2 linked regions of the Caballeronia sp. TF1N1 genome follow. The protein of the gene in region 2 interacts with the protein of the main gene of each other region in a pairwise test. Links are inferred from orthologs where the notes say so. Each region holds a gene or a part of one and is shown on either strand. Other genes may lie near its edges.

Region 1 (8,275 bases), 910 kb from region 2 along the record:
CGGAGCGGCCACACGGCGAGACCGCTTACCAATGGTTCCGCGACTCGGAAATCATCGCGCTGCTGCCGCTGCCGGGCGATCACGTCTCACTCGTCTGGTCCGCGCGCACCGAACACGCCGACGAACTCCTCGCGCTCGATCCCGCGCAACTCGCGGCACAAGTCGAACAGGCCACGCAAAACATGCTCGGCACGCTCGAATGCGTGACGCCCGCGCAAGGCTTCCCGCTCGCGTTGCAAACGGTCGACAAGCTGATCGCGCCACGTGTCGCGCTTATCGGCGACGCCGCGCATCTGATTCATCCGCTAGCCGGGCAAGGCATGAACCTCGGTTTGCGCGATGTCGCCGCGCTCGCGGATGTCATCGCCAATAAAGAAGGTTTTCGCAATCTTGGCGATCCCATTTTGCTGCGCCGCTACGAACGCGCGCGCCGCGAAGACATACAAAAACTCATGTTGGCGACAGACGGCTTGCAACGGCTTTTCTCGGTGCCGGGCACGCTTGCGCGCGCGGTTCGCAATACCGGCATGGCGCTCGTGGGCGCGCAGCCACTCGTCAAGCGCTGGCTGGTTTCGGCCGCGCTCGGTTAAAGACACGCCAGGCACATACAGGAAAAGAACATGAAACGCACACTTCGAACGGCACTCGCAGCGGCCGCGGCACTCGCCGTGACGCTTGGTCTCGGCTGTACGGCGCAGGCCGACCAGACCACCGACAAGATCAAGTCCACGCTCGAATCGCGCATGGGCGACGCGAACATCAAGAGTGTCGACAAGACGCCCATTCCAGGGCTCTATGAAGTGAACCTCGGCTCGCAGATCGTCTATACCGACGCCACCGGCAACTACGTGCTGATCGGCGATCTCGTCGATACGCGCAGCAGCAAGAATCTCACGGAAGCGCGGCTCTCCGAGACCAACAAGATCGACTTCGCGAAGCTGCCTTTCGAGAACGCGGTGAAAGTGGTGAAGGGCAACGGCAGCCGCAAGATCGCGGTGTTCTCGGACCCGAATTGCCCGTATTGCAAGCAACTCGAATCGACCTTGAAGTCCATCGATAACGTCACCGTGTACACGTTCCTGTATCCCGTGCTCTCGCCGGATTCGACCGCGAAGTCGAAGTCGATCTGGTGCTCGAAAGATCGCGCGATGAGCTGGGAAGGCTGGATGCTGGACCGCAAGGCGCCGACCACGGCCGCCTCGTGCGACACCACCGCCATCGACAAGAACCTGAAGCTCGGCCACACGATGAACGTGAGCGGCACGCCGACCGTGTTCCTCGCGGACGGCCGCCGTCTGCCAGGCGCCGTTCCCGCCGACCGGCTGGAGAAGGAACTTTCGACCGCGCATTGAGGCGGCCCGAACCCACGACGAGAGGCGCATGAGAGGCGCCTCTTTTGGTTTCAAAGGCGCACCGACCGCGCGCCCACAACAAGAACAAAGGACACGACATGGCAACGACTACGCTCGATCGACCGGTGCGCTACAGCATCGTTCCGAAGAACCCGGCCGCGCATATCTTCGAAGTCACGCTCACGGTCGCCGCGCCGGACCCGGCGGGACAACGCTTCATGCTGCCGGTGTGGATTCCGGGCAGCTACATGATTCGCGAATTCGCGCGCAATATCGTCACGTTGCAGGCGTTCAACGCGGCAGGGCGCAAGATCGGTATCGAAAAAATCGACAAGCACGCGTGGCAAGCCGCGCCGGCGGATGGCCCCATCACGCTGCGTTACGAGGTGTACGCGTGGGACATGTCGGTACGCGCCGCGCATCTGGATGACAGCGTCGGCTTCTTCAACGGCACGAGCGTGTTTCTCGCGGTGGAGGGGCAGTCGGCTGCGCCGTGTATCGTCGATATTCAAGCGCCGCAGGGCGGAGCGCTGCGCAACTGGCGCGTCGCCACGGCGCTTGCCGAAGCGCGTGGCACGAAGCGCCATGGTTTCGGCGCGTACGAGGCCGCGAATTACGACGAACTCGTCGATCATCCGGTGACGATCGGCGAATTCGCGCTCGGCGGTTTCACCGCGCATGGCGTGAAGCACGACATCGTGATTTCGGGACGCGTGATCGGGCTCGACATGAACCGGCTCGCGGCGGACCTCAAACGCGTGTGCGAAGCGCAGATCGCGCTCTTCGAACCGCGCACGAAGAAAGCGCCGGTGGATCGCTACGTGTTCATGACGGTCGCCGTCAGCGATGGTTACGGCGGGCTGGAACATCGCGCATCCACGGCGCTGATCTGCAATCGCGGCGACTTGCCGGTGCTTGGCCGACCCGAAGTCAGCGAAGGTTATCGCACCTATCTTGGCCTCTGCAGCCACGAATACTTCCATACGTGGAACGTAAAGCGCATCAAGCCGGCGGCGTTCGCGCCGTACGATCTGTCGCAGGAAAATTACACGTCGCTTTTGTGGCTCTTCGAAGGCTTCACGTCGTATTACGACGACCTGATCCTTGTGCGCACCGGCCTTATTTCCGCGAGCGATTACTTCTCGATGCTCGGTAAGACCATCGGCGGCGTGTTGCGCGGAAGCGGGCGGCTCAAGCAGTCGGTGGCGCAGAGTTCGTTCGACGCATGGGTGAAGTACTACCGCGCCGACGAGAACGCATCGAACGCCATCGTCAGTTACTACCAGAAGGGTTCGCTCGTCGCGCTCGCGTTCGATTTGTCGATCCGCGCGCAGACGGACAACCGTAAGTCGCTCGACGATGTCATGCGTCTCTTGTGGCAGCGCTACGGACGCGACTTCTATCTCGGCAAGGCACGGGGCATCCGCGAGGACGAAGTGGAAGCGCTCTTCGCCGAGGCCACCGGCGCGGATCTGCGCTCGCTCTTCCGCGACGGCGTGCGCGGCACGCGCGACTTGCCGCTCGACGCGCTCCTCGAGCCGTTCGGCATAGCACTCGCGCCCGATCTGCCGACGAGCGGCACGGCCGGCAAGCCGTCGCTCGGCGTGCGCGTGCGGGGCAGCGCGGATTGCACGCTGGCGGTCGTGCACGACGGCAGCGCCGCGCAGAAGGCGGGGCTTTCGGCGGGCGATGTTCTAGTGGCCCTCGATGGTCTGCGTGTGACGGGATCGAATCTGGAGGCGCTGTTGTCGCGTTATCTGCCGGGTGCGAAGGTCGAAGTACACGCGTTTCGCCGCGACGAACTGCGTCGTACCGAAGTGAAGCTCGACGGCCCCGAAGTGTCGCGTTACGTGCTGACGGCTATCGACGGGCGCGGACCGTCGAAACAATGGCGCGAGCGCTGGCTGAAGGGCTGAAAGGCTGCGCCCACCGGGGATTGTCCTACTGGTGCAACGATCCTTCACGGCCGGACGGCTTTTTCCGGAACGCCGAACAACGAAGAATGCTTCCAACGCGGGCGCCGACGGCTCCCGCTCCTCCATCAAGGAAGCCATCATGACGACGATTCTCCAGATCAACTCCGCAGCCCGCTCGCAAGGCGCTCAATCGACGCTGCTCGCCGACGAACTCACCGCGAAGCTGCAACAAAGCAATCCGGGCGCGAACGTGGTCGTCCGCAATCTGCTCGCCGACCAGCTCACGCACCTCGACGACGCCACGCTTGGCGCGTTCTTCACGCCCGCCGAACAACGCACGCCGGAACAAGTCGCCATCAACGCGAAGAGCGAAGCGCTGATCGACGAACTGCAAGCGGCCGACATCGTGGTGATCGCGGCGCCGCTTTATAACTTCGGCGTGTCGTCGCAACTGAAGGCTTATTTCGACTGGATCGCGCGGGCCGGAATCACGTTCCGCTACACCGCGACCGGCCCCGAAGGCTTGGTGAAGGGCAAGAAGGTGTTCGTGGTGTCGGCGCGTGGCGGCAAGTACGCAGGCACGCCGAACGACTCGCAAACGCCGTATCTCAAGACGTTCTTGGGCTTCCTCGGCATGACGGACGTGAACTTCATCTACGCCGAAGGCCTGGCGATGGGGCCGGACGCCGCGAGCGCAGCGCTCGCTTCGGCACGCGATTCGATCGCGGCGCTGTAAGGCTTAAGCTCGACGCCGAAGTAAAAGAGCCCGCCCGGTCTTCGGACCGCGGCGGGCTCTTTGCATTGCGTTGCATTGATGCGGATGCTCAGGCGAGCAACTGTGCCTCGGCGGGCAAGCGCCAGTCGATCGGCTCGCGCCCATGCCGCTTCAGATATTCGTTCGCGGCGACGAAATGCCCGCACCCCAGAAATCCGCGATGCGCCGACAACGGCGACGGATGCGGCGCTTCCAGCACGCAATGGGCCTTTCCCGTGCCGTCGATCAGCGCGCGTTTTGCCTGAGCGTGCGCGCCCCACAACATGAACACGACGCCATCGTGGCGCTCGGCAATTTCGTGGATCAGCGTGTCCGTGCACTGTTCCCAGCCGCGCTTGGCATGGCTTCCCGCTTTATCGCGCTCGACGGTCAGCGACGTGTTGAGCAAGAGCACGCCTTGTTTCGCCCACGAATCGAGGCAGCCGTGAGCGGGCGCGACGATATCCAGACTCGCGGCGATCTCCTTAAAGATGTTGCGCAATGACGGCGGCGGGCGCACGGGCGCGGGCACGGAGAACGCAAGCCCATGCGCTTGCGGCGCGCCTTTGTCTTCACCGTGATACGGGTCCTGACCGAGAATCACCACTTTGACCTCGCCAGGACTGGTGAGGCGCAATGCGCGGAAAACATCGGCGGGATAAACGGTCTTGCCGGCGGCGCGCTCGGAATCCACGAAAGCGCACAACGACGCATAGCGCGGACTGTCGATAAATGCTTTCAGATGCCGCCGCCATTCAGCGGGCAGCGCTTCGAACTGGCTTTCGAGCGTGATGAAGCCGCCAGCGTGCGTGCGAGGCTCGTCGAAAAGAGAAGACTGCTGGTTCATGCTTCGGCGTCGTCTACCGCGCTTTCCGGACGCTCGCGCAACCGATAACCTCGCTCCGCCTTGCTCAAATCTTCCGGGTCGAGTTCGGGAAAAGCGCCGCGCAATTCGGCGGCGAGCGTGGAGAGCGCTTTGGCGTCGCCGGACTTGATCTCGAGTTCCAGCTCGCTGATTTCCGCGTGATGGTTTTCGCCATCCACGTCCGCCGTGATCTTGCCGGCGTCGAGCGCGACTTCGATCTGCGAGCCTTCACGCTCGATGTCCCACACGATGCGCCGGAAGTCCGTGCGAAACAGGGCGATCAGATTCGGCGCGGCGTCCTGCAGCGCCTTGCGGGCCGCTTCGTCTTCGCAGGAAACAAGGAGCGCATCGATTTCAAGCGATTCGCCCGCCACCGGCATCTCCCATTCGTGACGACGGCTCAAGCCGGCTTTCGATTCGCCCAGCACCTTGTACGTCTGAAGCCACTGGTCGGGCGTGCGGCGCAGGCGCAATGCGGACTTCGCCTTGGCGAGCGCGCAATCCGGCGTGTCGAAATAGACGTTCGCCAGTTCCATCGGCTTGCCCGCACCGGTGCGCTCGTCGAAAAAGCGCGCCACGTCGTCGTGCTGCGAAGGCGGCAGCGCGAGCTTGATTTCCTGTTCGATGCCCAAAATTCGGTCCCGTCTTTAGAGTCAGAAGAACATTCGCGCGAGTTCCGTGCCCGGATCGTCGGCGCGCATGAACGCTTCGCCGACGAGGAACGTATGCACGTGCATCGCTCGCAGCCGGTCCACGTCGTGGCGCGAGAGAATGCCCGATTCCGTCACCACGATGCGGTCGTCCGGCACCGCTTCGAGCATGCCGATGGTCGTATCGATAGTCGTCTGGAACGTGCGCAGATTGCGATTGTTGATGCCGATGAGCGGCGTTTTCAGCGTGAGCGCGTCTCGCAGTTCGTCGGCGTCGTGCACTTCGATTAGCACCGCGAGTCCGAGCGAATGTGCATAGGCTTCGAGATCTTGCATCTGCGAAAGTTCGAGCGCGGCGGCTATCAGCAGAATGCAGTCGGCGCCCATCGCGCGCGCTTCCATGATCTGATAAGGGTCGACGATAAAGTCTTTGCGCAGCACCGGCAGGCTGCACGCGGCGCGCGCTTCTTCGAGATACGCGACGCTGCCTTTGAAGAACTGCACGTCGGTGAGCACGGAAAGGCACGCGGCGCCGCCTTGCTCGTAGGAGCGTGCAATTTCGCCCGGCACGAAGTGCTCGCGCAGCACGCCTTTGGAAGGGCTCGCCTTCTTCACTTCCGCAATGACCGCGGCCCGGCCTTCAGCATGCTTCGCACGCAGCGCGCCGACGAAATCGCGCAAGTCGCGCGCGCTCGCTTCGAGCCTGAGTTCTTCGAGCGGCGCGCTTTGTTCGGCGGCGCGGATTTCCTCGCGCTTCACCGCGATGATGCGATCCAGAATGTCGCTCATGGTGATGTCCGTTATTTGGTGAATTGCTGCGTGAAGCGCACGAGAGCTTCGACCTTTTCGCGCGCCGCGCCGCTGGCGATGGCTTCGCGCGCGGCGGCCATGCCCTCGGCGATCGAATCGACGATGTCGGCCGCGTAGAGCGCCGCGCCCGCGTTCAGCGTGACGATCTCGCGCGCTACACCCGCCTTGTTGTTCAGCGCGCCGAGCAGCATGGTTTTCGATTCCTGCGCGTCCTGCACTTTCAGCGAGCGGTTCGAGACCATTTGAAGACCGAAGTCTTCGGGATGAATCTCGTACTCGTTCACTTCGCCGTTCTTCAATTCGCCGACCTTGGTCGCGGCGCCGAGCGACACTTCGTCCATCCCGTCCTTGCCGTACACGACAAGCACGTGGTTTGCGCCGAGCCGCTGCATCACACGAACCTGGATGCCGACGAGGTCTTCATGGAACACGCCCTGCAGCTGATTCGGCGCGCCCGCCGGATTGGTCAGCGGCCCGAGAATATTGAAGATGGTCCGCACGCCGAGCTCGCGGCGCACGGGCGCGATGTTCTTCATTGCCGGATGATGGTTCGGCGCGAACATGAAGCCCATGCCGGTTTCGGCAATCGAGGCGGCGACTTGTTCCGGCGTCAGATCGATATTCACGCCAAGCGCTTCGAGCACGTCCGCGCTGCCCGACTTGCTCGACACGCCGCGATTGCCGTGCTTCGCGACCTTAGCGCCGGCGGCGGCGGAAACGAACATCGATGCCGTGGAAATGTTGAAAGTGTGCGAGCCGTCGCCGCCCGTGCCGACGATATCGACAAAATGGGAGTTGTCCGCCACCTCGACGTGATTGGCGAACTCGCGCATGACAGTCGCGGCGGCCGCGATCTCGCCGATGGTTTCCTTCTTCACGCGCAAGCCGGTGATGATCGCAGCGGCCATCACCGGCGACATCTCGCCGCGCATGATGGTGCGCATGAGATGCAGCATTTCGTCGTGAAAGATTTCGCGATGCTCGATCGTGCGTTGCAGCGCTTCTTGTGCGGTGATCGTCATGGCAGTCACGCTCGCTTTCCCGATGCCGTGTTTTTCACGAAGTTTTCGAGCAGCGCGTGACCATGCTCGGAAAGAATGGATTCCGGATGGAACTGCACACCTTCCACTTCGAGTTCCCGGTGGCGCACGCCCATGATTTCACCATCAGGCGTCCATGCGGACACTTCAAGACAGTCGGGCAAAGACTCGCGTTCAATCGCCAGCGAGTGATAGCGCGTGACGTTGAAGTGTTTTGGCAGGTCGGAGAACACGCCTTTACAGTCGGTTTCGATCGCGCTCACCTTGCCGTGCATGATGGTCTGCGCGCGCACCACGCGTCCGCCGAACGCTTCGCCAATGGCCTGATGGCCGAGGCACACGCCGAGAATGGGCAGCTTGCCGGAGAACTCGCGCAGTACGTCGAGCGTGATGCCCGCGTGCTGCGGATTGCTCGGTCCCGGCGACAGGCAGATGCGTGCGGGATTGAGCTTGGCGATTTCATCGAGCGAGATTTCGTCGTTGCGAAACGTCTGCACGTCCTCGCCGAGTTCGCCGAAGTACTGGACCAGGTTATAGGTGAACGAGTCGTAGTTGTCGATCATCAGCAGCATGGTCTTTTCTCCTCAGAAGTCGCTGTCGAGGCCATCTTGCACTTGCTCGGCGGCACGCAACACGGCGCGCGCCTTGTTCTCCGTCTCTTGCCATTCGGACTCGGGCACCGAGTCGGCAACGACACCCGCCGCCGCCTGCACATAGAGATTGCCCTTGTGAATGAGGCCGGTGCGAATGGCAATCGCCAGATCCATTTCGCCGCTGAACGACAAATAACCGACCGCGCCGCCATACAAGCCGCGCTTCACAGGTTCGAGTTCGTCGATCAATTCCATCGCGCGCACTTTCGGCGCGCCGGAAAGCGTGCCGGCGGGA
Region 2 (8,239 bases):
CCCGATGTCGACGGCATTCGCCGTCTCGAAGACTTACCCGACGATCTGTCCGCGCGCGAAGTCGCCGAACGCGCGTTCGCCGCGCGCCGCGAGCGCGTAGGCAACGACTTCTTGCCGCATCATCTGCAACGCATTGCCGCGATCTCCTGCGTCTTTCGCGACGACAGCGGTTTTCGCGTGCGCTCGCTCGGCACGAAGACGGATGGCGAGGCATCGCTGATCCAGTCGTTTTATCGCGTGATCGAGAAATACACGCCGCAACTCGTTTCGTGGAACGGCGGCGGTTTCGATCTGCCCGTGCTCCATTATCGTGCGCTCGTGCATGGCATCGCGGCGCCGCGTTACTGGGACTTGGGCCAGGACGATCGCGAGTTCAGGTTCAACAACTACATCAGCCGCTATCACATGCGGCATCTCGACCTGATGGACGTGCTCGCGATGTATCAGGCGCGCGCCAACGCGCCGCTCGATGCACTCGCCAAACTGTGCGGCTTCCCAGGCAAGCTGGGCATGGACGGCGGCAAGGTGTGGGACGCCTATTGCGATGGTCAGATCGACGAGATCCGCAACTATTGCGAAACGGATGTCGTCAACACTTACCTCATGTATTGCCGCTTTCAGATGATGCGTGGCGGACTCACGCCCGACGAGTACGCGGACGAGATCAACTTCGTGAAGAACGCGCTCGCGCTGGAAGCGTCGCCGCATTGGGCCGAGTATCTCGCCGCATTCGGCCGGTGAGTGCGAGGCCGTGACGTTCGTCTACAATCTCGCCTTTGCCAACACGTCAGTCAGGAAGTACGCAGGTGTCTGAAGCCGCTCGAAAAAATTCGCATCGCCGCCGCGCCGCGCCGGCCAAAACCGTTACGCCCGATCCGTCATTCGTCGCGCCCGAAATCGAAATCGAGTCACTCGACATGGACGCGCGCGGCGTCGGCCGCACGGTCAACGAGAACGGCGAGCCGGGCAAGGTGATCTTCGTCGAAGGCGCGCTGCCCGGCGAACGAGTGAGCTATTCGAGCTATCGCAAGAAGCCGAGTTTCGAGCAGGCGCAAGTGGTGAACGTGTTGCGCGAAGCGGTCATCCGCACGAAGCCGAAGTGTCAGTTCTTCGGCACGTGCGGCGGTTGTTCCATGCAGCATCTCGACGTGCGCGCGCAGATTGCCGTGAAGCAGCGCGTGCTCGAGGACAATCTTCAGCATTTGTCGAAACTGCGCGCGGAAACCATGTTCCGGCCGATTCACGGACCGTCGTGGGGTTATCGCTATCGCGCGCGCCTGACGGTGCGGCACGTAGAGAAGAAGGGCGGCGTGCTCGTCGGCTTTCATGAACGCAAGAGCAGCTATGTCGCCGACATGACGAGCTGCGAGGTGCTGCCGCCGCACGTTTCCGCCATGCTCGTGCCACTGCGGCATCTGGTAGCCGGTTTGTCGATTCGTGACCGCATGCCGCAGATCGAGCTTGCGGTTGGCGCGGACGTGACGGCGCTGGTGTTGCGCATTCTCGAACCGCTCAACGACGCCGACGAAGCGCTTTTGCGCGCCTTTGCCGACGAACACGCCGGCGTGCAATTCTGGCTGCAGCCGAAAGGTCCCGACACGGTTTATCCGTTTTATCCGCTCGAGAGCGAACTGGCTTATACGCTGCCGGAGTTTCACATCCGCATGCCATTCAAGCCGACTGATTTCACGCAGGTGAACCATCAGATCAACCGCGTGCTCGTGGCGCGCGCGTTGAGCCTGCTCGCGCCGGAACCGAACGATCGCGTGCTCGATCTGTTTTGCGGCATCGGCAACTTTACGCTGCCGCTTGCGCGCGTGTCGCGCGAAGTGGTGGGTATCGAAGGAAGCGAAGCGTTGACCACGCGCGCGCTGGAAAACGCGCAGGCCAATGGCGTGGACGGCCATACGTCGTTTGCCTGCCGCAATTTGTTCGAAGTGACTGCCGACGATCTGCGCGCGCTCGGGCACTTCGACAAATATCTGATCGATCCGCCGCGCGAGGGCGCGCTCGCAGTGGCGAAGGCGCTTGCGGACATCGCTCAAAGCGGCGAGGGTTCGCTGCCGAAGCGCATCGTTTATGTGTCGTGCAACCCGGCGACGCTCGCGCGCGACGCCGGCCTGCTCGTCCACGAGGCGGGGTATCGGATGAAGGGAGCGGGCGTCGTCAACATGTTCCCGCATACGTCGCACGTCGAATCCATTGCATTGTTCGAACGCGACTGAAGCGCTTTTATTTAAGAAGGCGCAAAAAAACCGGCCCGAAGGCCGGTTTTTCGTTTGAAGCACCGGTTCGATCAGTTCCGGTTGCCGCCGAAGATGCCGAGCAGTGCCAGCAAGTTCGTGAAGACGTTGTATAGATCGAGGTAGATGGCGAGCGTCGCGCTGATGTAGTTCGTCTCGCCGCCATTCACGACGCGCTGCACGTCGAACAGCATGTAAGCCGAGAAGATGACGATGGCGAGCACGGAGATCGTCAGCATGAGCGCCGGCAGTTGCAGGAAAATGTTCGCGACTGCAGCCAGCAGAATGACCATCACGCCCATGAACAGCCACTTGCCGAGGCCCGAGAAGTCACGCTTGCTGACCGTGGCGATGGTCGCCATGGCCGCGAAAATCACGCCCGTGCCGCCAAAGGCCATCATGATGAGCTGCGGCCCGTTCGAGAAACCGAGGATGAAGCTCAAAAGACGCGAGAGCATCAGGCCCATGAAGAACGTGAAGCCGAGCAGGACGATCACGCCCATGCTGCTGTTCTTCGTTTTCTCGATGGCGAACATGAAGCCAAACGCAATCGCCATGAACGCAATGAAGCTCATTGCCGGGCTGGTGGCCGCGAAGAGGGAAAAGCCCGTCGCGACGCCGACCCACGCGCCGAGCACCGTCGGCACCATGGAAAGCGCCAGCAGCCAGTAAGTGTTGCGTAGCACGCGGTTGCGCACCTCGACCGAAGTGACGCTGCCGTTGCGTCCAAAACTGTAGGGTGATTCGTTCATGGTTTCTCCTTGCTTCAAATTGTCTGTCGTCGCCCCGCGCTACATCCGTCATACACGAATGATACGGTAGGAATACTTAAGCGATTATGAGGCCGTTGCCCGCGCCATTCCGGTTTCGTGCAGTGCCTGATGTCGCGAGGCGCTTGCAAAGCGCGGCTCGACTCCAATATGACTGCCGCACGGTCCGAAATCAATGGCGCCGACGTTTCTCGGCGCGATACACGCTCAAGGCACGCTGGCGTATGACGGTTCGACCCTTACGGCGCCGTAAGGTTTCAATCGCAATCATACCCTGCTTCATGCTACAATTGTCGATTCCTTTTAATCCGTAAACCGTTAATTTTTTGGAGTTTTTCATGGCAATCGAGCGCACCCTGTCGATTATCAAGCCGGACGCAGTGGCAAAGAATGTTATCGGCCAAATCTACAGCCGTTTCGAGAGTGCTGGACTCAAGATCATTGCTTCGCGCATGGTGCATCTGTCGCGCGCGGACGCGGAAAAGTTCTACGCAGTGCACGCTGCACGCCCGTTCTTCAAGGACCTCGTGGAATTCATGATCTCCGGTCCGGTGCAGATTCAAGTGCTGGAAGGCGAAGGCGCGATCATCAAGAACCGCGACCTGATGGGCGCGACCGATCCGAAGAAGGCAGACAAGGGCACGATCCGCGCTGATTTCGCGGACAGCATCGATGCAAATGCAGTGCACGGTTCCGACGCTCCGGAAACGGCAGCGCAAGAAATCGCGTTCTTCTTCCCGCAAGTGAACGTCTACTCGCGTTAAGTCGCGCGTTGGTTGCCGCGTCGGTCCGCGCCTCGAGGCAGTGCGCCGGATCATGCGGCTGTCGCGCCGGCATCGCTTGAAAAGCTGGAACATGCAGGAATTGGCGCGAACGGTCTCGGGCAAAAGCTCCCGAGCTTCGCAATCTGAAATGGCAGGACTCGACATGACGAACAGCAGCACCGTCAATCTTCTCGATCTCGACGCCGCCGGGCTCGTCGCTTATTGCGGCAGCCTGGGCGAGAAGCCGTTTCGCGCCAAGCAATTGCAGCGCTGGATCCACCAATATGGCGTCGACGACTTCGACGGCATGACGGACCTCGCGAAATCGCTGCGCGAAAAACTCAAGGGTCGCGCCAGTTTGGCGATGCCCGAAATCTCTCGCGATCACGTTTCCACCGACGGCACGCGCAAGTGGCTGATCGACGTAGGCAACGGTAACGCTGTCGAAACCGTGTTCATTCCCGAGGAAACGCGCGGCACGTTGTGCGTGTCCTCGCAGGCCGGCTGCGCGGTGAACTGCCGGTTTTGTTCCACAGGCAAGCAGGGATTCTCCCGCAATCTGACCACTGGCGAGATCATCGGGCAGATGCGCATGGCCGAATTCGCGCTGCGCAAGTCGCTCGGGCGCGAAGTCGGCGGCCCGGGAAAGGGCGAGCGCGTCATCACCAATGTCGTGATGATGGGCATGGGCGAGCCCATGCTGAATTACGACGCCGTCGTGCCCGCCATGCGTCTGATGCTCGACGACAACGCCTATGGCCTGTCGCGCCGTCGCGTGACGCTATCCACTTCCGGCGTCGTGCCCATGATGGACCGCCTCGCCGCGGATCTGCCAGTGGCGCTCGCCGTGTCGCTACACGCGCCGAACGACCCGCTGCGCGACATGCTGGTGCCGCTCAACAAGAAGTATCCGCTGCGTGAATTGATGGCCGCGTGCCAGCGCTATCTGAAGGTAGCGCCGCGCGATTTCATCACGTTCGAATACTGCATGCTCGACGGCGTCAACGACACCGAAGCCCATGCGCGCGAACTGCTGGCCGTCACGCGCGACGTGCCGTGCAAATTCAACCTCATTCCGTTCAATCCGTTCCCGGAATCAGGTCTGACTCGCTCGAAGAACGAGCAGATCAAGCGCTTCGCGCAGGTTTTGATGGACGCGGGCATCGTCACCACCGTGCGCAAGACGCGCGGCGACGACATCGACGCAGCCTGCGGGCAGCTTGCGGGCGAGGTGAAGGATCGCACGCGCCTCGTGGAACGCATGGGTCGCGCGCCAGGCAAGGTGATCGAGGTGCGCGCGGTCTGACGCATTGCCGCCGTACAGCGAAGAAAAACAAAGTCCGAAAAGACGGAAGTCGCGCCAGGCCGGCGCGCAAAGCCGAACATTTTGTTATAAAGCGGTCTGCAACATTGCCGGGGCTGTATCGTTCACGTTTTGATGCAATCCGCCGGCTTAGCCGCGCAATATAAAAGAATCGATGCGAGGAAATTGGGATGAGTGAGCCGCAGCACCCGACGCCTTTTGGCAGTCATACCGGGGGTCTTCCTGTCAATGAGCATGACAGTCAGGCGGGCACTGGCGGGGCGGCATCGAACGCGAGCCAGACGGGGCCTCTGGATTCGATTGCCGCCGTCGGCGCGCGGCTCGCGCAGCTTCGTCACGCGAAGTCATGGTCGATCGACGACATTTCAGCGCGTCTCAAGGTCTCGCCGAACAAGCTGCTCGCGCTGGAAGCGGGCGACATCAGTCAATTGCCCGATCGCACGTTCGCAGCGGGTATCGTGCGTAGCTACGCCAAGGTTCTTGGTACCGATCCCGCGCCTTTCACGCAGGCGTTTCGTCGCGAGGGCGCGGCGGTCGGGCAAAATCTGAAGGTGCCGGCTTCGGCGGGTGCGGGTCTGCCGCGACAGCGCGTGTCGGTGCCACTCGGTGGTTCGTCGGGCAAGAAACGCTCGTGGCTCTGGGGCATCGCGGCGGTCGTCGTGGTGCTGGCCGCGCTCGTGATGTGGCATACCGGCGGCGATTCGTCGGCGTGGCTCGCGCGCCTCAAGTCGAGCACGGGCGCTGGCACGGCCGCGCCGGGCGACACGGTGTCCGCATCCGTCGTTTCCACGCCTGATGAAGCCGCCGCGGCGAACACCGGCGAAGCCGCCTCGCTGCCCGAAGTGGCCGCCGCGCCCGGCGAACAGCCGATGCCACGTCCGCTCGGCACGAACGCGTTGCCGGCCTCGTCGTCGACCATTGCGGCGTTGCAGGGCGCAAGCGCGTCGGCCGCAGCCAAGCAGGCGCCGGCCGCTGGCGCCGCCGCATCCGCGCCGGTCGTCGCCGGCACGGGCGCGAGCGCAGTCGAATTGAAAGTGAAGGAAGATAGCTGGTTCAGCGTGCGCGGCAAGGACGGCAAGGAGGTTTTCTCCGGTCTCGTCCACGCGGGAAGCACGCAACGCGTGCAGGGCGAAGCGCCGTTCAAGGTGACCGTCGGCAACGCGAAGAGCGTCGATTCCATCTCGTTTGACGATCAGCCGGTCGACGCCAAGAAATACGTTTCCGCACGCGGCAACGTCGCGCGCTTCACGCTGCCCTGAACGGGCGGCGCGTAGCGGTGTCGGAGTCGGAGGTTCAGCGCGCGTGCAAGTCATGGGCATTCCGGCTTTTGCCGTGATGCCCGTTCAAGGTTCCATATTCGCACCGTCGCGCCGCTTGCACGCGGCGCCTGGTGGCCAAAGGGTTTTTCGATGCAATCCGAAGCTCAATCCCTGATTAGCAGCAAGATCTGTTCGACCGAACCGGTGTTCGGCGGCTCGTCGAAGCGTCGTGCATCGCATGCGGTGGACGTGCGCTGGGGCGGTCAGCTCGTCACCATCGGCGGCGACTCACCGGTGCGCGTGCAGTCGATGACCAACACCGACACCGCCGACGCCATCGGAACCGCCATCCAGATCAAGGAACTGGCGCAGGCGGGTTCCGAACTCGTGCGCATCACGGTGAATACGCCGGAAGCGGCGGCGGAAGTTCCGCACATCCGCGATCAGCTCGACCGCATGGGCGTGTCCGTGCCGCTCGTCGGCGACTTCCATTACAACGGGCATCTGCTGTTGCGCGATCATCCGGCATGCGCCGAAGCGCTGTCGAAGTACCGCATCAATCCCGGCAACGTCGGACAGGGCGCAAAGCGCGACACGCAATTCGCGCAGATGATCGAAGCCGCGATCAAGTACGACAAACCGGTGCGCATCGGCGTGAACTGGGGCAGTCTCGACCAGGACCTGCTCGCGCGCATGATGGACGAAAACGCCGCGCGCTCGGCGCCGTGGGAACTGCAAAGCGTGATGTATGAAGCGCTGATCCAGTCGGCGGTCGGCTCGGCGGAACGCGCGGTCGAACTCGGCCTCGGTCGCGACAAGATCATCCTGTCGTGCAAGGTGAGCGGCGTGCAGGATCTGGTCGCCGTTTATCGCGAACTCGCTAAACGTTGCAGCTTCGCGCTGCATCTCGGCCTGACCGAGGCGGGCATGGGCTCGAAGGGTATCGTCGCTTCGACGGCGGCGCTGTCGTTGCTGCTGCAGGAAGGCATCGGCGACACCATCCGTATTTCGCTGACGCCCGAGCCAGGCGGCGCGCGCACGGGCGAAGTGGTCGTTGGCCAGGAAATCCTCCAGACCATGGGCCTGCGTTCCTTTACGCCAATGGTCATTGCATGTCCCGGCTGCGGGCGCACGACCAGCACGCTGTTCCAGGAACTCGCGTCGCAGATCCAAAGCTATTTGCGCAACTCCATGCCCGTGTGGCGCGACCAGTTTCCCGGCGTCGAGAAGATGCACGTCGCGGTGATGGGCTGCATCGTCAACGGGCCGGGCGAATCGAAACACGCGAACATCGGCATTAGTTTGCCGGGCTCGGGCGAAAATCCCGCCGCGCCCGTGTTTATCGACGGCGTGAAGGTGAAGACCTTGCGTGGCGAGCGTATCGCGGAGGAATTCCAGCAAATCGTCAGCGACTACGTCGAGCGCACCTACGGGCAAGAAACCGGCAAGCGCGAAGAAACGTCCGCGGCAACACTTTAAAGACAGATGACTGAACAGAAGAAACGGCTCGGCAAGCTGACCGGCGTCAAGGGCATGAACGACATCCTCCCGCAGGATGCCGCGTTGTGGGACTTCTTCGAATCCACGGTGAAGTCGATGCTGCGCGCATACGGCTATCAGAACATTCGCACGCCGATCATCGAGCATACGCAGTTGTTCACGCGCGGGATCGGCGAAGTGACGGATATCGTCGAAAAAGAGATGTACAGCTTCACCGATTCGCTCAACGGCGAACATCTCACCATGCGGCCCGAAAACACGGCGGCGGTGGTGCGCGCGAGCATCGAACACAACTTGCTGTACGACGGCCCGAAGCGCCTGTGGTACATCGGCCCGATGTTCCGTCACGAACGTCCGCAGCGCGGGCGGTATCGCCAGT

What was found.
Region 1: the proteins of ndk (region 2) and LDZ28_RS11850 interact in binary tests that used the Escherichia coli proteins (3 or more experiments, as listed by UniProt). The link is inferred for Caballeronia sp. TF1N1 from one-to-one orthologs.

Annotation. Positions count from the first base shown.
Region 1 is NZ_CP084626.1:2,545,064-2,553,338, reverse strand. Bases 2,982-5,972 are described here. They hold LDZ28_RS11850 (uracil-DNA glycosylase), read right to left. Parts: upstream 4,870-5,972; coding sequence 4,093-4,869; downstream 2,982-4,092. Other genes in these bases: trpC (indole-3-glycerol phosphate synthase TrpC), read right to left, coding at 5,541-5,972; LDZ28_RS11845 (CYTH domain-containing protein), read right to left, coding at 4,866-5,519; LDZ28_RS11855 (FMN-dependent NADH-azoreductase), read left to right, coding at 3,408-4,004; LDZ28_RS11860 (M61 family metallopeptidase), read left to right, coding at 2,982-3,268. Outside these bases: LDZ28_RS11870 (UbiH/UbiF family hydroxylase), read left to right, coding at 1-590; LDZ28_RS11865 (DsbC family protein), read left to right, coding at 621-1,352; more of LDZ28_RS11860, read left to right, coding at 1,451-2,981; more of trpC, read right to left, coding at 5,973-6,326; trpD (anthranilate phosphoribosyltransferase), read right to left, coding at 6,338-7,369; LDZ28_RS11830 (aminodeoxychorismate/anthranilate synthase component II), read right to left, coding at 7,375-7,959; trpE (anthranilate synthase component I), read right to left, coding at 7,972-8,275. UniProt on the Escherichia coli protein: Excises uracil residues from the DNA which can arise as a result of misincorporation of dUMP residues by DNA polymerase or due to deamination of cytosine.
Region 2 is NZ_CP084626.1:1,635,166-1,643,404, reverse strand. The notes cover bases 2,110-5,064. They hold ndk (nucleoside-diphosphate kinase), read left to right. Parts: upstream 2,110-3,351; coding sequence 3,352-3,777; downstream 3,778-5,064. Other genes in these bases: rlmN (23S rRNA (adenine(2503)-C(2))-methyltransferase RlmN), read left to right, coding at 3,941-5,064; LDZ28_RS07615 (Bax inhibitor-1/YccA family protein), read right to left, coding at 2,297-2,995; rlmD (23S rRNA (uracil(1939)-C(5))-methyltransferase RlmD), read left to right, coding at 2,110-2,225. In the rest of the region: LDZ28_RS07625 (3'-5' exonuclease), read left to right, coding at 1-741; more of rlmD, read left to right, coding at 807-2,109; more of rlmN, read left to right, coding at 5,065-5,083; LDZ28_RS07600 (helix-turn-helix domain-containing protein), read left to right, coding at 5,272-6,360; ispG (flavodoxin-dependent (E)-4-hydroxy-3-methylbut-2-enyl-diphosphate synthase), read left to right, coding at 6,511-7,839; hisS (histidine--tRNA ligase), read left to right, coding at 7,846-8,239. UniProt on the Escherichia coli protein: Major role in the synthesis of nucleoside triphosphates other than ATP. The ATP gamma phosphate is transferred to the NDP beta phosphate via a ping-pong mechanism, using a phosphorylated active-site intermediate.